Linked DNA regions of Sporichthya brevicatena. The main gene of each other region encodes a partner of the protein of the gene in region 2 in a complex. Links are inferred from orthologs where the notes say so. Each region holds a gene or a part of one and is shown on either strand. Other genes may lie near its edges.

Region 1 (8,709 bases), on a different replicon or contig from region 2:
GAGTCTACGTCACTCGTGTCGGCAGGGCGAAATCGGGCCGGTGCCGGTCAGGCGGGAGCGGCCGCCCGAATTGCACCGATTCGTTCCTTTCCCCCGTCGAGGGCGGTCAACACCCACGGCCCGTCGTCGGTGACGGTGAACGTGTGTTCGAAGTGGGCGGAGAACTTCCCGTCGACGGTGCTGACGGTCCAGCCGTCCGCGAGCGTCCGGGTCCGGCGGTCCCCGAGGTTGATCATGGGCTCGACGGCGAGGACCAGACCCGGACGGATCTTCTCCAGCTTGTCGGCCACGGAGTAGTTCGGCACCTGGGGCGCCATGTGCATCTCGCTGCCGATGCCGTGACCGACGTACTCCTCGACGATCCCGTAGTCGCCCTGGCTCTCGACGTAGTCCTGGATCGCGTCACCGATGTCGTTGATCCGGCCGGTGAGGGTGGCCGCCGCCATCCCCCGCCACAGCGACTCCTCGCACACGCGCAGCAGCTCGAGGTGCTCCGGCGCCACGTCCCCGACCGGGATCGTGATCGCCGCGTCGCCGTGCCAGCCGTCGACGATCGCGCCGCAGTCGATCGAGACGACGTCGCCGTCCCGGATCACCCGCGGGCCCGGGATGCCGTGGACGACCTCGTCGTTGACCGAGGTGCACAGCGTCGCCGGGAAGTCCGGGACCCCGGGACCACCCGGGACCCCGATGAAGGACGGGATGCCGCCCGCGGAGCGGATGTTCTTCTCCGCGATCGCGTCGAGGTCCTTGGTCGTCATGCCCGGCTCGATGCTGCTGCGCAGCAGCTCGAGGGTCTCCCCCACGAGCAGGCCGGCCACCCGCATCTTCTGGATCTGCTCAGGCGTCTTGTACTCGATGGCGCGTCGCCGTCGGAACACGTCGGCCCCTCAGCTCTCCATGCGGTGCAGCGCGCCGATCGCTCGCTCGGTGACGTCCTCGACCGTGCCGGTCGCGTCGACCCCGACGAGGATCGAGCGGTCGGCGTAGTAGTCGACGATCGGCGCGGTCTGCTCGTTGTAGACCTCCAGCCGGTGCCGGATGGTCGCTTCCTTGTCGTCGTCGCGCTGGAACAGCTCGCCCGAGCACCGGTCGCAGACGTCCTCGACGGCGGGCGGGTCGAACTCGACGTGCCAGATCTGACCGCAGTCCCGGCAGGTGCGTCGCCCGGCGAGGCGGCGGACGACCTCCTCGTCGTCGACGACGAGCTCCATGACCATGTCCAGGCCACTGCCCATGTCGTCGAGCATCGCGTCGAGGACCTTGGCCTGGGCGACGTTCCGCGGGAACCCGTCGAGCAGGTACCCGTTCACCGCGTCCGGCTCGCTGATGCGGTCCTTCACCATGGCGATGGTGATCTCGTCCGGGACGAGGTCACCGGCATCCATGTACTTCTTGGCCTCGGCGCCGAGCGGCGTCCCCTGGCTGACGTTCTTGCGGAAGATGTCGCCCGTCGAGATCTTCGGAATCGACAGGTGTGCCGCGATGAACTCCGCCTGGGTGCCTTTCCCCGCTCCTGGGGGACCCACAAGGACGATGCGCATCTACCGCAGGAATCCCTCGTAATTGCGCTGCTGCAGCTGGCTCTGGATCTGCTTCACGGTGTCCAGGCCGACCCCGACGATGATGAGGATGCTCGCACCACCGAACGGGAACTGCTGCGTCGCGCTGCTGCCGAGAATGCCGATCGCCACCATCGGGATGAGCGCGATGACGCCCAGGTAGAGCGCACCCGCGGTGGTGATCCGGTTGAGCACGTAGTCGAGGTACTCCTCGGTCGGGCGGCCGGCCCGGATGCCGGGGATGAAGCCGCCGTACTTCTTCATGTTGTCCGCGAGCTCCTTCGGGTTGAAGGTGATCGCGACGTAGAAGAAGGCGAAGAAGACGATCAGGATGAAGAACGAGGCCATGTACAGCGGGTGGTCCCCGGTCGTGAAGTACTTCTGGATCCAGAGGGCCCAGCCGCTGTTCTTGTCGTCCGAGATCTGGGTCGCCAGCGCCGGCAGGTAGAGCAGCGACGAGGCGAAGATGACCGGGATGATGCCGGCCTGGTTGACCTTGAGCGGGATGTAGGTGCTGGTCCCGCCGTACATGCGGCGGCCGATCATCCGCTTGGCGTACTGCACCGGGATGCGGCGTTGCGCCTGCTCGACGAACACGACCGCGGCGACGAGCACGAGGCCGGCGGCGCAGACGCAGATGAAGACGAACCAGCCCTCGACGACCTTGATCTGCCACAGCTGCTGCGGGAAGGTCGCGGCGATCTGCGTGAAGATCAGGACGGACATGCCGTTGCCGACGCCCTTGTCCGTGATCATCTCGCCCATCCACATGATCACGCCGGTGCCGGCGGTCATGATCGAGACCATCGTGACGATCCCGAACCAGCCGATGTCCTCGTGGATCAGCGGCAGGTCACAGCCCTGGAGCAGTCGCCCGGGCTGACGCGCGATCGCGATCAGGGCGGTGGACTGCAGGATCGCGAGCGCGATCGTGAGGTACCGGGTGTACTGCGTGAGCTTCGCGGTGCCGGCCTGGCCCTCCTTCTTGAGGGTCTCCAGGCGTGGGATGACCACGACGAGCAGCTGGATGATGATGCTCGCCGTGATGTACGGCATGATCCCGAGCGCGAAGATGGCGAGCTGCAGCAGCGCGCCACCCGAGAACAGGTTGATCAGGCCGTAGATCCCGCCCTCGTCCAGCGCCGGTTCCAGGCAGGTGTTGATGGCCTGGGTGTCCACCCCCGGCGTCGGCACCTGCGAACCCAGCCGGAACAGCAGGATGATGCCGAGGGTGAACAACAGCTTCTTGCGCAGGTCAGGCGTACGGAACGCCTGCGCGAACGCGGTGAGCACGTTTCCTCCTGCGCGGACTTACGGGGCGGGTGTGCGGCCTGGCGGGGTCGGGACTCGTACGGAGGCTAACTCACGGACCGCTCAGGCGAGCGGCGTGACCGTGCCGCCGGCGCCCGTGATCTTCTCGCGAGCCGAACCCGAGACCGCGTGCACCGTCACCTGCAGCGCCACGGAGACCTCCCCTGTTCCCAGAATCTTGACCGGGGAGTTCTTCCGGACCGCACCCTTGGCGACCAGGTCCTCGACCGTGACCTCGCCGCCGGACGGGTAGAGCGCCGCCAGCTTGTCGAGGTTGACGACCTGGTACTCGGTGCGGAACGGGTTGGTGAAGCCGCGCAGCTTGGGCAGCCGCATGTGCAGCGGCATCTGCCCACCCTCGAACCGGGCCGGAACCTGGTAGCGGGCCTTGGTGCCCTTGGTGCCGCGACCGGCCGTCTTGCCCTTGGAGCCCTCACCGCGACCCACGCGGGTCTTCGGCTTGTGGGCACCCGGGGCCGGGCGCAGGTGGTGAACCTTGAGCGTCATGGACCTAGACCTTCTCTACCGTGACGAGGTGCCGCACGGCGTTGATCATGCCGAGCGTGACGGGGTCGTCCTCGCGGATGACCTCCTGGGAGATCTTGCGGAGGCCGAGCGAGCGCAGGGTGTCGCGCTGGTTCTGCTTGCCGCCGATGGCGGAGCGGACCTGGGTGATCTTCAGCTGAGCCATCTCAGGCCCCCGTTCCCGCCGCCCGGGCGCGGAGCATCGCCGGCGGGGCGACGTCCTCCAGGGGCAGGCCACGACGGGCCGCCACCGCCTCCGGCTTCTCCAGCCGGCGCAGCGCGTCGACCGTTGCGTGAACGATGTTGATCGAGTTGTCCGACCCCAGCGACTTGCTCAGGATGTCGTGGACCCCGGCGCACTCCAGGACGGCGCGGACCGCACCGCCGGCGATGACGCCGGTACCCGGGCTGGCCGGACGCAGCATGACCACGCCGGCGGCCTTCTCACCCTGGACGGGGTGCGGGATGGTGCCCTGGATCCGCGGGACCTTGAAGAAGTTCTTCTTGGCCTCCTCGACACCCTTGGCGATCGCCGCGGGCACCTCCTTGGCCTTGCCGTAGCCGACGCCCACGGTGCCGTCACCGTCGCCGACGACGACCAGCGCGGTGAAGCTGAAGCGCCGGCCACCCTTCACGACCTTGGCGACACGGTTGATGTCGACGACGCGCTCGACGAACGCGCTCTTCTCCTGCGAGCCGCCGCCGCGACGGTCGTCGCGACGGTCGCGACGGTCGCCGCCACCGCCCTGGCCGCCGCCGGCCCCGCCACCGGGGCCTCGACGCTGTTGACCGGGCATCAGAACTCCAATCCAGACTCGCGGGCACCGTCGGCGAGCGCGGCGATCCGGCCGTGGTAGCGGTTGCCACCCCGGTCGAAGACCACCGCAGAGACTCCCGCGGCCTTCGCGCGCTCGGCGACGAGCTCGCCGACCTTGCGCGCCTTTTCCGTCTTGTCGCCGGCTGCGGTCCGCAGCGAGGCGTCCATGGTCGACGCCGACGCCAGGGTCACGCCGGCGGTGTCGTCCACCACCTGCGCCACCATGTGGCGGCTGGACCGGTTCACGACGAGACGCGGACGCGTCGCCGTGCCGGAAACCTTCTTGCGGACCCGAAGGTGACGGCGCTTGCGGGCCACCCCCTTGCGGGAGATGCCCTTGCCGATCTTGACGCTGACAGCCATGGCTACTTGCCAGCCTTTCCGACCTTGCGGCGAATGACCTCGCCGGCGTAGCGCACACCCTTGCCCTTGTACGGGTCGGGCTTGCGCAGCTTGCGGATGTTCGCGGCGACCTCACCGACGAGCTGCTTGTCGATGCCCGCGACCGAGAACTTGGTCGGGGACTCGACGGCGAAGGTGATGCCGGGAGGCGCCTCGACGGGGACCGGGTGGCTGTAGCCCAGCGCGAACTCCAGACCGGAGCCCTTCGGCTGGACGCGGTAGCCGACGCCCGCGATCTCCATCTTCTTCTCGTAGCCCTGGGTCACGCCGATCACCATGTTGTTGATCAGCGTGCGGGTCAGACCGTGCCGGGACCGCGAGTCCCGGTTGTCGTCCGGGCGCGTGACGGTGAGGACGCCGTCCTCACCCTTCTCGACCGTGATGGGCGAGACCACGGTGTGCGTGAGGGTGCCCTTGGGGCCCTTCACCGTGATCTCCGAGCCCGCGATGGTCACCTCGACGCCGGACGGGACCGGGATCGGAAGCCTGCCGATTCGCGACATGTGGTGCTCCTCCTCCCGTTACCAGACGTAGGCGAGGACTTCCCCGCCCACACCCTGCTTGACGGCCTGCTTGTCGGTCAGCAGGCCGGACGACGTCGAAATGATGGCCACGCCGAGGCCACCGAGGACCTTGGGCATGTTCGTCGACTTGGCGTACACGCGCAGGCCCGGCTTCGAGATGCGGCGCAGGCCGGCGATCGCACGCTCCCGGCTCGGGCCGTACTTCAGCTCGAGCGTGAGGCGCTTGCCGGGGACGCCCTCGACCTCGTCGACGGTCCAGCCGGCGATGTAGCCCTGCTGCTGCAGGATCTCGGCGATGTGCGCCTTGATCTTGCTGTAGGGCATCGACACGGTGTCGTGGTACGCGGTGTTCGCGTTGCGCAGGCGCGCGAGCATGTCCGCGATCGGGTCAGTCATCGTCATGTCGGCTCCCCCTTACCAGCTGCTCTTGGTGACGCCGGGCAGCTCACCGCGGTGCGCCATGTTGCGCAGGCACACGCGGCAGAGGCCGAACTTGCGGTACACGGAGTGCGGGCGCCCGCAGCGCTGGCAGCGGGTGTAGCCACGCACGGCGAACTTCGGCTTGCGCGCCGCCTTCGCGATCAAAGACTTCTTGGCCATGGGTCGGTCTCCTTACCGCGACTCGGCGAACGGGAAGCCGAGGTGACGCAGCAGTGCGCGACCCTCGTCGTCGTTGGTGGCGGTCGTGACCACCGTGATGTCCATGCCGCGCACGCGGTCCGTCTTGTCCTGGTCGATCTCGTGGAACATCGACTGCTCGTTCAGACCGAACGTGTAGTTGCCGCGGCCGTCGAACTGCTTCGGCGACAGACCGCGGAAGTCGCGGATGCGGGGCAGCGCGATCGACAGCAGGCGGTCGGTGAACTCCCACATGCGGTCGCCGCGCAGCGTGACGTGCGCGCCGATCGGCATGCCCTCGCGGAGCTTGAACTGCGCGATCGACTTGCGGGCCTTGGTGACCTGCGGCTTCTGGCCGGTGATGGCCTCGAGGTCGCGGACGGCGCCGTCGATCAGCTTGGAGTCGCGAGCGGCCTCGCCGACGCCCATGTTCACCACGACCTTGACCAGCCGCGGGATCTGCATGACGTTCGCGTAGCCGAACTCGCTCTGCAGCGCCGGGACGATCTCCTCGCGGTACCGCAGCTTGAGGCGGGCCGGAATCTTCTCGACGCGCTCTTCGGTGGCCGTCATCAGATGTCCTTCCCCGTGCGCTTGGAGACCCGGACCTTGCGGCCCTCCTCGTCGCGGCGGTAGCCGACGCGGGTGGGCAGGTGGTCCTCGGGGTCGACGAGCATCACGTTGGAGACGTGGATCGGTGCCTCCTGCGTGACGATGCCGCCGCTCTGCGCGCCGCGGAGACCGGTGGTCACCTTGGTGTGCTTCTTGATGCGGTTCACGCCCTCGACGAGGACCTTGTCAGCCTCGGGGTAGGCCTGGATGACCCGGCCGCGGACGCCGCGGTCCTTGCCCGAGATCACCTGGACGGTGTCGCCCTTCTTGATCTTCATAGGTCAGAGCACCTCCGGAGCGAGCGAGATGATGCGCATGAAGCGCTTGTCCCGCAGCTCGCGCCCGACCGGGCCGAAGATGCGGGTGCCGCGCGGGTCCCCGCCGTCCTTGATGATCACGGCCGCGTTCTCGTCGAAGCGGATGTAGGAGCCGTCGCCACGGCGACGCTCCTTGGTGGTCCGGACGACGACCGCCTTCACGACCTCGCCCTTCTTCACCCCGCCGCCCGGGATCGCGTCCTTGACGGTGGCGACGATGATGTCGCCGATGCCCGCGTAGCGCCGACCGGAGCCACCGAGAACGCGGATGCAGAGAAGTTCCTTCGCACCCGTGTTGTCGGCGACGCGCAGTCGCGACTCCTGCTGGATCACTGCCTACTCCTGGTTGTCGCGCTGGTTCTCGGCGTGCTGCCGAGCCTTGCGGAACTGGCTTGCTGGTGGCTTGCGGTGGGCCTTGCTGCCGTGCGCGCTTACTTGGCCTTCTCGAGGATCTCGACCACGCGCCACCGCTTGGTGGCGGACAGCGGCCGGGTCTCGGCGAGGAGAACGCGGTCGCCGACGCCGGCCTCGTCGTTCTCGTCGTGGGCCTTCAGCTTGTTGGTGCGGCGGATGACCTTGCCGTAGAGCGGGTGCTTGACCCGGTCCTCGACGGCGACGACGACGGTCTTCTGCATCTTGTCGCTGACCACGAGGCCCTCACGGACCTTGCGGAAGCCGCGCTGGGTGGACTCACTCATCAGGCAACGCCCTCGAACGTCGTGATGCCGAGCTCGCGCTCCCGCATCGTCGTGTAGATCCGCGCGATCTCCTTCTTGATCGCACGCAGCCGGCCGTGGCTCTCGAGCTGACCGGTGGCGGCCTGGAAGCGGAGGTTGAACAGCTCCTCCTTGGCCTCCTTGAGCTTGCTGAGCAGCTCGGCGTCGTCGAGCTCACGCAGCGCGGCGGCGGCCTTGTTGGTGACCTGCTTCTCGTCAGCCATCAGCCCTGCACCCCCTCGCGGGTGACGAACCGGCACTTCATCGGAAGCTTGTGGATCGCGCGGCGCATGGCCTCGCGAGCGACGGGCTCCGGAACACCGGACAGCTCGAACATGACACGACCCGGCTTGATGTTCGCGACCCACCACTCCGGCGAACCCTTACCGGAACCCATGCGGGTCTCGGCGGGCTTCTTGGTGAGCGGGCGGTCCGGGTAGATGTTGATCCAGACCTTGCCGCCACGCTTGATGTGACGGGTCATCGCGATACGGGCCGACTCGATCTGGCGGTTGGTCACGTAGGCCGGCTCGAGAGCCTGGATGCCGAAGTCACCGAACGCGATCGTGTTGCCGCCCTTGGACGCGCCGTGGCGGTCCGGGTGGTGCTGCTTACGGTGCTTGACGCGACGTGGGATCAGCACGGTTCAGCTCTCCCCTCCCGCGCCCTCGGGCGCGGACGCGGCCTCGGCCGGAGCCGTGGTGGTGGCAGTGGGCTCGGTGGCGGGCGCCGACTCGACGGCCGGGCCACGGCCGGGACGCTCGCCGCGGCGCGGACGACGGTCCGGGCGGCTACGGGCACCGGCGGCGGCCGCGGCGCGCTGCTGGGCCTCGCGCTCGGCGCGGGTGCCGGTGACGTCACCCTTGTAGATCCACACCTTGACGCCGATGCGGCCGAAGGTCGTGCGCGCCTCGAAGAAGCCGTAGTCGATGTCCGCGCGCAGCGTGTGCAGCGGGACGCGACCCTCGCGGTAGAACTCCGAGCGCGACATCTCGGCGCCACCGAGACGGCCCGAGCACTGCACCCGGATGCCCTTGGCGCCGGCCTTGGTGGCCGACTGCAGCGCCTTGCGCATCGCACGACGGAACGCGACGCGGGAGGCGAGCTGCTCGGCCACACCCTGCGCGACGAGCTGCGCGTCGACCTCGGGGTTCTTCACCTCGAGGATGTTGAGCTGAACCTGCTTCGAGGTGAGGTTCTCCAGACGCGTGCGGATGTTGTCCGCCTCCGCGCCCTTACGGCCGATGACGATGCCCGGACGCGCGGTGTGGATGTCGACGCGGACCCGGTCGCGGGTGCGCTCGA
Region 2 (8,620 bases):
CACCGACCGCGTCCACCGCAGCGTCGTGCGCCAGACCAAGCCCGGCTCGATCGTGCTGATGCACGACATCCACCGCACGACGGTCGCGGCCGTCCCGCGGATTCTGCGCTCGCTGGCCCACCGCGGCTACACGTTCGTGACGGTGTCTCAGCTGTACGGCAACAGCCTGCAGCCCGGTCGCGCCTACACCGACCGCCGCGCGGACCTCGGTCGCTGAGTTTTCCCCAGGGCGCACACGTCCGGAGTTGTCCACAGTGACGGGGCTCGAGGTCAGCCGGCCGTCGTAGCGTCCGCCGGTGGACCGGATCGATCTGCGCCTGCTCCCGGCCGCCGCCGCGGCCTGGGTCGCGGCCTGGCTCGCGCCGACGCTGCACCGCACGACGGTCGGCATCGGTGTGCTCGGTGCGGGCGTCGCGGCGCTGCTGCTCGCGCGGTCGCGGACCGCGGGCGCCACGGTGCTCGCCGCCGCCCTCGGTGTCGGTGCGGCGGCCGGACTCGGGGCCGCCGCGCGAGGAACCGCGATCGCCGCCGGGCCGGTCGACGACCTCGCGCACGAGCGGGCGACGGTCCGCGTCGACCTGCGGGTGACGGGGGACCCGGCGGTCCGGGCGACGGCGTCGCGCTTCGGTCGCAGTGAGGTGATCACGGTGCCGGCGCTGGTCGAGCGAGTCCTCGCCCGGGGGACGACGACCGACGTCCACACCCGCGTTCTCGTTCTCGCGACCGATCGCGGCTGGACGAATCTGATCCCGGGTCAGGAGATGCGCGTGGCCGGGCGTCTCTCGCCGCCGCGCTCGCACAGCCCGCTGGCCGCAATCCTGCAGGTGCGGGGGCCGCCGCCGGTCGCGAGCGCTGCGCCGTGGCGGGACCGCGCCGCCGCCGACGTCCGGGCCGGCCTGCGGTCCGCCGTCGCCGGGCTCGGGGCCGCCGAACGCGGGTTGGTGCCGGGGCTCGTGCTCGGTGACACCTCGGGCATCGACCCGGAGCTCAGCGGCGACTTCCAGGTCGCGGGGCTCTCCCACGTCCTCGCCGTGTCGGGGTCGAACCTCGCGCTGCTGCTCGGGGCCGTGCTCGGGTTGGCGCGGCTGGCGGGGGTGCGACTGCGTGCGCTCCCGGTCGTCGGGCTCGCCACCGTCGTGGTCTTCGTGTTCGTCGCACGGCCGGAGCCGAGCCTGCTGCGGGCGTCGGTGATGGGCGTCGTCGGGGTCCTCGGGCTGGCGGTGGGTCGGCGCGGCCGGGCCGCGCCCGCGCTGTGCGCGGCGGTGATCGTGCTGCTGCTCGTCGACCCGTGGCTCGCGCGCTCGTACGGGTTCGCGCTCAGTGTCTCGGCGACGGCCGGGCTGATCTTCCTCGCCCCGCGCTGGCGCGACCGCCTGGCGCGCCGGATGCCGCGCTGGCTCGCGACGGCGATCGCCGTCCCCGCCGCGGCCCAGGCGGCCTGCGGTCCGGTGCTCGTGCTGCTGACCGACGAGGTGGCTCTGGTCGCGGTCCCGGCGAACCTGCTCGCCGTCCCGGCGGTGCCGCCGGCGATGCTGCTCGGCGTCCTCGCGGCGGTGACCTGGCCCGTCTGCCCGCCGCTGGCGCGGGTGTTCGGGCAGCTCGCGGGTCTGCCGGCGTGGTGGATCGTCACCGTTGCGCGGTGCGCCGCCGACGTGCCGGGCGCGACGGTGCCGTGGCTGGCGGGTGCGCGCGGGGCGCTGGTCCTGACGCTCCTGACACTCGCGGTCGTGACGGTGCGTCAGTTGCCGCCGGTGGCGGTGGGGTTGGTCGTGCTGGCGGTGGTGCTCGCGCTCCGGCCACCCGTCCCGGTGCCGTCGGTGCTCCCGAGTTCGTGGCCGCCTCGGGACTGGGTCGTGGTGGCGTGCGACGTCGGGCAGGGGGACGCCCTCGCGATCCGCGCCGGGCCGCGGTCGGCCGTCGTCGTCGACGCGGGGCCCGACCCGGCCGCGGTCGACCGCTGCCTGCGCCGGCTCGGCGTCCGCGAGATCCCGTACCTGCTCCTGACCCACTTCCACGCCGACCACGTCGAGGGTCTGCCGGGCGTGCTGCGCGGCCGTCGCGTGGCCGAGATCGGGGTCAGCCCATTGCCGGACCCCGCGGGGGAGGTGGAGCGGGTGCAGCGCTGGGCCGGCCGCATCCCGCTCACGAGCCCCGGACCGGGGGAGCAGCGCCGCGCCGGGGACGTGGCCTGGCGGGTCCTGTGGCCGCTGCGCCTGATCGACGAGGGCGCGCCCGCCAACAACGCGTCGGTGGTGCTGCTGGCCGAGGTCCGCGGCGTCCGGATCCTGCTGACCGGGGACATCGAGCCGGCCGCCCAGGCCGCCCTGCATCGCGCCGAACCGGGACTGCGCGCGGACGTCCTCAAGGTCCCGCACCACGGCTCGGCCCATCAGCACCCGCCGTTCCTCGCCACCCTCGGGGCCCGGATCGCGCTCGCCTCCGTCGGCGCCGACAACGACTACGGCCACCCCGCCCCCGCAGTCCTGCGCCTGCTCACCGCCGCCCGGACCGCGATCGGCCGCACCGACCGTCACGGCGACGTCGCCGTCGTCCTCCGCGCCGGCCGCCTGGCCGTCGTGCGGGACCGCCCCGGCTGATCCGGCCTGTCGGGCGGCCGTGGCAAGCTCACTCCCGTGAGCGGAGATGAGTAACGCGCCCGCCCCGCTGCCGGCGCTGACGCTGGTGGTGGGGCCGGAGGAGCTGCTCGCGGAGCGGGCGGTCGCGGCGGCGCGGCGGGCGGTGCGGGCCGTCGACCCGGACGCGGACGTCCACGACCTCGCCCCCGGGACGCTGCAGTCCGGGATGCTCGACGAGCTCACCAGCCCCTCGCTGTTCGCCGAGCGGCGGCTGCTGATCCTGCGCGCGGCCCAGGACCTGTCCCAGCCCGTCCTCGGCGAGGTCGAGGCGCTGGTGAAGAACGTGCCCGAGGACGTCTGCGTCCTGCTCGTGCACGCCGGCGGGGCGAAGGGCAAGGCCCTGGCCGACACGGCGAAGAAGGCCGGCGCGGTCGTCGTGGACTGCTCCGAGGTCAAGAAGGCCGGCGACAAGCTGACGTTCATCGCGGGGGAGTTCCGCGCGGCCGGGCGCCGGGTCGGGCAGGACACCGCCCGGGCGCTGCTCGACGCCGTCGGCGGCGACCTGCGGGAGCTCGCCGCCGCCTGCAGCCAGCTCTGCGCCGACACGACCGGCGCGATCGACGCCGACGAGGTCCGCCGCTACTACGCGGGCCGGGCCGACGTCACCAGCTTCCACGTCGCCGACCTCGCCCTGGAGGGCCGGACCCCCGAGGCGCTGGAGCGCCTGCGCTGGGCCCTGGCCTGCGGCGCGGAGCCGGTCATGGTCGTCGGTGCCCTCGCCAACAGCCTCCGCGGGCTCGCCAAGCTCGGGTCGGCTCCCCGCGGGCTCTCCCAGGGCGACCTGGCCCGCCAGCTCGGCATGCCGCCCTGGAAGGTCGACAGCCTCCGCCGCCAGCTGCGCGGCTGGACCCCGGACGGCATGGCCCGGGCCCTGACCGCCGTCGCCGCCGCCGACGCCGCCGTCAAGGGCGGGGCGGTCTCCACCGCCTACGCCCTCGAGCGGGCCCTGGTCGACATCGGCGCCGCCCGCCGCGACGGCTGAAGCTCCTTAACGTCAGCGGGATCGCGCGCAATAGCGCTCGATCCCGCTGACGTTGTGGCTGGTGGCGGCTAGCTGCCGGCCTTCGTGAGGGCGTGGGCCATGGCCGACTTCTTGTTGGCGGCCGCGTTGGCGTGGATGACGCCCTTGCTGGCGGCCTTGTCGAGCTGGCGGGCGGCCTGGCGCATGAGCTGGGTCGCGCCCTCGGTGTCGCCGGCCGCGGCGGCCTCACGGAACTTGCGGATGGACGTCTTCAGCGAGGACCGCACGGCCTTGTTGCGCAGCCGGGCCTTCTCGTTGGTCTTGTTGCGCTTGATCTGCGACTTGATGTTCGCCACGGAAGAGCTCGCCTCGGTCTGTCTCGGAGTCCATCGGAACGCGGGCGTGCGCGAATGCGCACGCCGAGCGCGACCGCCGAGGTTACCAGCGCTGTCCGGAAGCCACCAAACCGGCGCCGGCGCCACCCCCGGCGGTGCGGGGTGGACACGCCGTGCAGCGTACGGGTTGCGGTGAAAACTCTTCGAAACAGCGCGGGCATACGCTGAGCCAATGGCCGACTTGTTCCAGGACTACCCGCTCGGCTCGGCCTGGGACGAGATGTTCTCGGACGGCGGGAAGCCCCGTCCGGCGTGCGAGGCGGTCTACGACACCGTCCGCTCGCTCCCCAGTGACGAGCTGCGCGCCCGCGCCGACGCCCTCGCGCTGTCCTTCCTCGACCGCGGCGTCACGTTCGCGCTGGGCGGCGAGGAGCGGCCGTTCCCGCTCGACATCGTTCCCCGGATCATCACCGCCCAGGAGTGGGAGGTCCTCTCCGAGGGCGTCGCCCAGCGCGTCCGGGCGCTCGAGGCCTTCCTGGCCGACGTCTACGACTCGGGGCAGATCTTCGCCGACGGCGTCATGCCCCGGCGGCTGATCGCGACCTCGGCACACTTCCACCGGGCCGCGGCCGACGTGGTCCCGGCGAACGGGGTCCGGGTCCTGGTCTCGGGCATCGACGTCATCCGTGACGAGTCCGGCCAGTTCCGCGTCCTGGAGGACAACATCCGGACGCCGTCCGGTGTGAGCTACGTCATCGAGAACCGGCGCGCGATGACGCACGGCCTGCCGGAGGCGTTCTCCTCGCACCGGATCATGCCGGTCTCGGACTACCCGCAGCGCCTGCTCGCGGCCGCCCGCGCCGCGGCGCCCGACGGCAACCCGGACGCCGAGGTCGTCGTCCTCACCCCGGGCATCTACAACTCCGCGTACTTCGAGCACGCGCTGCTCGCCCGTCTCATGGGCGTCGAACTCGTCGAAGGTCGCGACCTGGTCTGCCGCGGCAACCGCGTCTACATGCGGACCACGTCGGGGGAGAAGCGCGTCGACGTCATCTACCGGCGCATCGACGACGACTTCCTCGACCCGCTGCACTTCAACCCCGACTCGGTGATCGGCTGCCCGGGCCTGCTCAACGCCGCTCGGGACGGCGGGGTGACGATCTGCAACGCGGTCGGCAACGGCATCGCGGACGACAAGCTCGTCTACAGCTACGTGCCGGACATGGTCCGGTACTACCTGAACGAGGACCCGATCCTCGCCAACGTCGAGACCTACCGCCTCGACGACCCCGAGACGCTGAAGTGGGTCCTCGCGCACCTGAGCGAGCTCGTGCTCAAGCCGGTCGACGCCTCCGGCGGCAAGGGCATCGTCATCGGGCCGCGGGCCGACCAGGACGTGCTCGGCGAACTCGCGGTCCGCGTCGCGGCCGACCCGCGAGGCTGGATCGCCCAGCAGGTCGTCTCGCTCTCCACCGTGCCCACGCTGATCGAGGATCAGCTGAGGCCGCGTCACGTCGACCTCCGCCCGTTCGCGCTGAACGACGGCAAGGAGATCTACGTCCTGCCCGGCGGCCTGACCCGTGTCGCGCTCCCGGAGGGGCAGCTGGTCGTGAACTCGTCCCAGGGCGGCGGGTCGAAGGACACCTGGGTTCTCGCGGGGCCGAACGACCCGGACGTCCCGAAGGCGCCGACCGTCGCCGAGGAGCCGGTGCAGGCCAGTCAGCGTGCACCGCGCGGCACCGCGTCCGACCCCGGCCCGCGCACGCTCGGTTCCGTGCCCGCCCTGCACCGGCAGGCGGCGCAACAGCAGCAGGGGAGCTCGCGATGCTGAGCCGGATCGCGGAGTCCACGTTCTGGATCGGTCGCTACCTGGAGCGGGCCGACTCGACCGCACGCATCCTCGACGTGCACGTCCAGATGCTCGTCGAGGACCCGTGGATCGACGAGGCGCGGGTCTGCACCTCGCTGATGGAGGTCATGGGCGTCGACGGGGGAGCGGAGGCGAAGTCGGCCGCGCAGGTCCTCGCCCAGCTCGCCTACGACCAGAACAACCCGAGCTCGATCGCCGGCTCGCTGTCGGCCGCGCGCGAGAACGCCCGTGGCGCGCGCGAGACCATCTCGGCCGAGATCTTCGAGGCGCTGAACTCGACCTGGATCGACCTGCCCGAGCAGCGTCGCCGCGCCGACCGCTTCGGTCCACACGGCTTCTTCAGCTGGGTGCGGGAGTCGACGGCGATCATGTCCGGCCTCGTCGACACCACGATGAGCCGTGACGAGAGCTGGACGTTCCTGACGCTCGGTCGCTGCCTCGAACGCGCGGACATGACGGCCCGTCTGCTGATGCTCCGGACGCTCCCCGGCGGCCGCGCGCCGACGTGGGGGACGCTGCTGCGCAGTTGCGGTGCGTACGAGAGCTACCTGCGCACGTACCGCGGACCGGTGCGCGAGGACCGGGCCGCGGAGTTCCTGATGATCGATCGGCTCTCGCCGCGGTCGGTGTTCTCCGCCCTGTCCGGCGCCGAGCGCTGCCTGACGATGCTCGACCCCGACGCGGGTCGCAGCGGCGTCGCCGACGAGGCGCGCCGGCTGCTCGGCCGCGCCCGCGCCGACCTTGAGTTCCGCAGCCCCGGCGACCTGCTGGCCGACTTCTCCTCCGACCTCGAGGGGTTGCAGGCCACCTGCTCGATGGTCAACGACGCCATCGCGGCGCGGTACTTCCCGCGCATCGCGCAGATGACCTGGTCGACCGAGAGCGGCGACACCGTCACCGGCCTCGCGCCGGCGGACGACTCGTCGGTGGGAGTGGCGTCGTGACCTGGCGGTTGAAGATCGAGCACCGCACGCGGATCGACTACGAGGGCGAGGTGCTCGCCTCCTACAACGAGGTCCGCATGACTCCGCTCAACGACGCCGCGCAGTCGACGCTGGACGCGCGCATCCAGGTCAGCCCGTCCGCGACCGGCTCGCGGTACTGGGACTACTGGGGTGCCTACGTCACCGCGTTCGACGTCCACGTCCCGCACCGGACGCTGGCGCTGACGGCGACGAGTGTCGTCGAGACCGCGGACACCCCGCCCGGCGGCGGGGCTGTCGGCTGGGAGACCCTGCGCGACGACCGCGTGCGCGACACCCACGTCGAGTACCTCAGCCCGACCGCGCACACCGAGGTCGGTCCGGACCTGATCGAGCAGGTCCGCGAGATTGTCGGTGACGCCGCCCCCGCGGAGGCGGCGCGCGCCTGCGCCGAGTGGCTGCGCGGGGAGGTCCGGTACGTGCCGGGCTCGACCGGCGTCCACACCGTCGCCAAGGAGGCGTGGGACGCCCGCGCCGGGGTCTGCCAGGACCTGGCGCATCTGACGGTGGGTCTGTTGCGCGGGCTGGGTGTCCCGGCCCGCTACGTCTCCGGCTACCTGCACCCCGCTCCCGAGGCCGGCATCGGTGAGACCGTCACCGGCCAGAGCCACGCCTGGGTCGAGTGGTGGGACGGCGCGTGGACGCCCTACGACCCGACGAACGGCAAGCCCGTCGGCGTCGAGCACGTCGTCGTCGCCCGCGGCCGGGACTACTGGGACGTCCCGCCGCACAAGGGTGTCTACGCCGGGCCGGGCGGTACCTCGCTCAGCGTCGAGGTCGACGTCACGCGCGTGGCCTGACCGGTCGGCCCAGCGTCCGACGAGGACGCTCGCTCTCGGTGGCGCGGCGGGCGTCGGCGTAGCGGGCCTGGAGCGCGTCGATGTTCGCGCGGAGCTCGGCGGCCTCCTGCCGGGCGATCTCGGCCTCGGCGGCGCTGCGCTGCGCGGCGAGCTCGGCCGAGGCCTGGGCGAGCCGGGCGACCTTGGCGTCGGCCTTGGCGAAGCGACGCGCGGAGCGCTCCGCCTCCTCCTCCGGGGTCCGGAAGGCGACCTTGCCGAACGTGCTGACGGACGTGATCTTGCGGAGAACTCCCATTGCGGCGGATTCAGCCCCTCACGGGTCGGGCGGGCGGGCTTGCGGGCGTCCGTCCTCGTACCCCGTCGGGTCATCCATGAAAACAACTCATATCTGGCGCACAGGTTGGCCGGGGATCCCCCCGGAATCCCCGGCCAACCCCGGCCGACCGAGGCACGTCAGCTCGCGATCTGCTCCGCGGTGAGGCGGCGCTCCAGTGCGGCGTAGCGGACCGACAGCGCGTCGAGTTCGGCGCGGAGGCGGTGAACCTCGCTCTGGGCGAGGGCGGTCTCGGCCTGGCTGCGGCGCAGGGCGAGCGCGGTGGACTCCTCGGTCAGGGCAGCGACCCTGGCCTCGGCCTTGGCAAGCTTCCGGAGCATGCGCACGGCGGACTCAGCTCCTTCGATGAGTGGGCGGTCGTACCACTCCAGGGAACATCGCTCGCCCGCCCCGCGCCGGTCCCTCAATGCCTGTCCAGCAACCCTTCAGGCCGCTCCCAGGATCGCCGGCCCCGCCACTGCCCCGGGCAGGAACAGGGTCGAGTCGCCGAACTCGTGCCAGAGGTAGTCCCGGCCGAGGGCGGCGCGGTACGCGGTGGCGACGAGGTCCGGGCCGACGACCGCCTCCAGCAGGAGCAGGTGGCTCGCTTCCGGGGCGTGGAGGCCGGAAATCAGCCCGCCCACCACCCGCGCCGGACGGTCCGGGCCGAGGACGAGGTCGGTCCAGCCCGCGGCCGGCTCGACGAGCCCGTCGGCGTCGGA

What was found.
Region 1: rpsT (region 2) and rpsE share a complex: the UniProt entries of both Bacillus subtilis proteins name them as parts of the 30S ribosomal subunit. The link is inferred for Sporichthya brevicatena from one-to-one orthologs.

Annotation. Positions count from the first base shown.
Region 1 is NZ_BAAAHE010000010.1:71,368-80,076, reverse strand. Bases 2,381-5,264 are described here. They hold rpsE (30S ribosomal protein S5), read right to left. Parts: upstream 4,196-5,264; coding sequence 3,566-4,195; downstream 2,381-3,565. Other genes in these bases: rpsH (30S ribosomal protein S8), read right to left, coding at 5,139-5,264; rplF (50S ribosomal protein L6), read right to left, coding at 4,581-5,120; rplR (50S ribosomal protein L18), read right to left, coding at 4,195-4,578; rpmD (50S ribosomal protein L30), read right to left, coding at 3,385-3,564; rplO (50S ribosomal protein L15), read right to left, coding at 2,937-3,380. In the rest of the region: map (type I methionyl aminopeptidase), read right to left, coding at 48-881; ABD401_RS07240 (adenylate kinase), read right to left, coding at 891-1,544; more of secY, read right to left, coding at 1,545-2,380; more of rpsH, read right to left, coding at 5,265-5,543; ABD401_RS07200 (type Z 30S ribosomal protein S14), read right to left, coding at 5,556-5,741; rplE (50S ribosomal protein L5), read right to left, coding at 5,754-6,332; rplX (50S ribosomal protein L24), read right to left, coding at 6,332-6,649; rplN (50S ribosomal protein L14), read right to left, coding at 6,653-7,021; rpsQ (30S ribosomal protein S17), read right to left, coding at 7,120-7,386; rpmC (50S ribosomal protein L29), read right to left, coding at 7,386-7,628; rplP (50S ribosomal protein L16), read right to left, coding at 7,628-8,047; rpsC (30S ribosomal protein S3), read right to left, coding at 8,051-8,709. UniProt on the Bacillus subtilis protein: With S4 and S12 plays an important role in translational accuracy; many suppressors of streptomycin-dependent mutants of protein S12 are found in this protein, some but not all of which decrease translational accuracy (ram, ribosomal ambiguity mutations).
Region 2 is NZ_BAAAHE010000025.1:10,414-19,033, forward strand. What follows is about bases 2,321-5,115. They hold rpsT (30S ribosomal protein S20), read right to left. Parts: upstream 3,954-5,115; coding sequence 3,687-3,953; downstream 2,321-3,686. Other genes in these bases: ABD401_RS15190 (ComEC/Rec2 family competence protein), read left to right, coding at 2,321-2,597; holA (DNA polymerase III subunit delta), read left to right, coding at 2,644-3,618; ABD401_RS15205 (circularly permuted type 2 ATP-grasp protein), read left to right, coding at 4,165-5,115. Outside these bases: ABD401_RS15185 (polysaccharide deacetylase family protein), read left to right, coding at 1-217; more of ABD401_RS15190, read left to right, coding at 297-2,320; more of ABD401_RS15205, read left to right, coding at 5,116-5,763; ABD401_RS15210 (alpha-E domain-containing protein), read left to right, coding at 5,757-6,746; ABD401_RS15215 (transglutaminase family protein), read left to right, coding at 6,743-7,585; ABD401_RS15220 (hypothetical protein), read right to left, coding at 7,569-7,880; ABD401_RS15225 (hypothetical protein), read right to left, coding at 8,039-8,245; ABD401_RS15230 (S-adenosylmethionine:tRNA ribosyltransferase-isomerase), read right to left, coding at 8,345-8,620. UniProt on the Bacillus subtilis protein: Binds directly to 16S ribosomal RNA.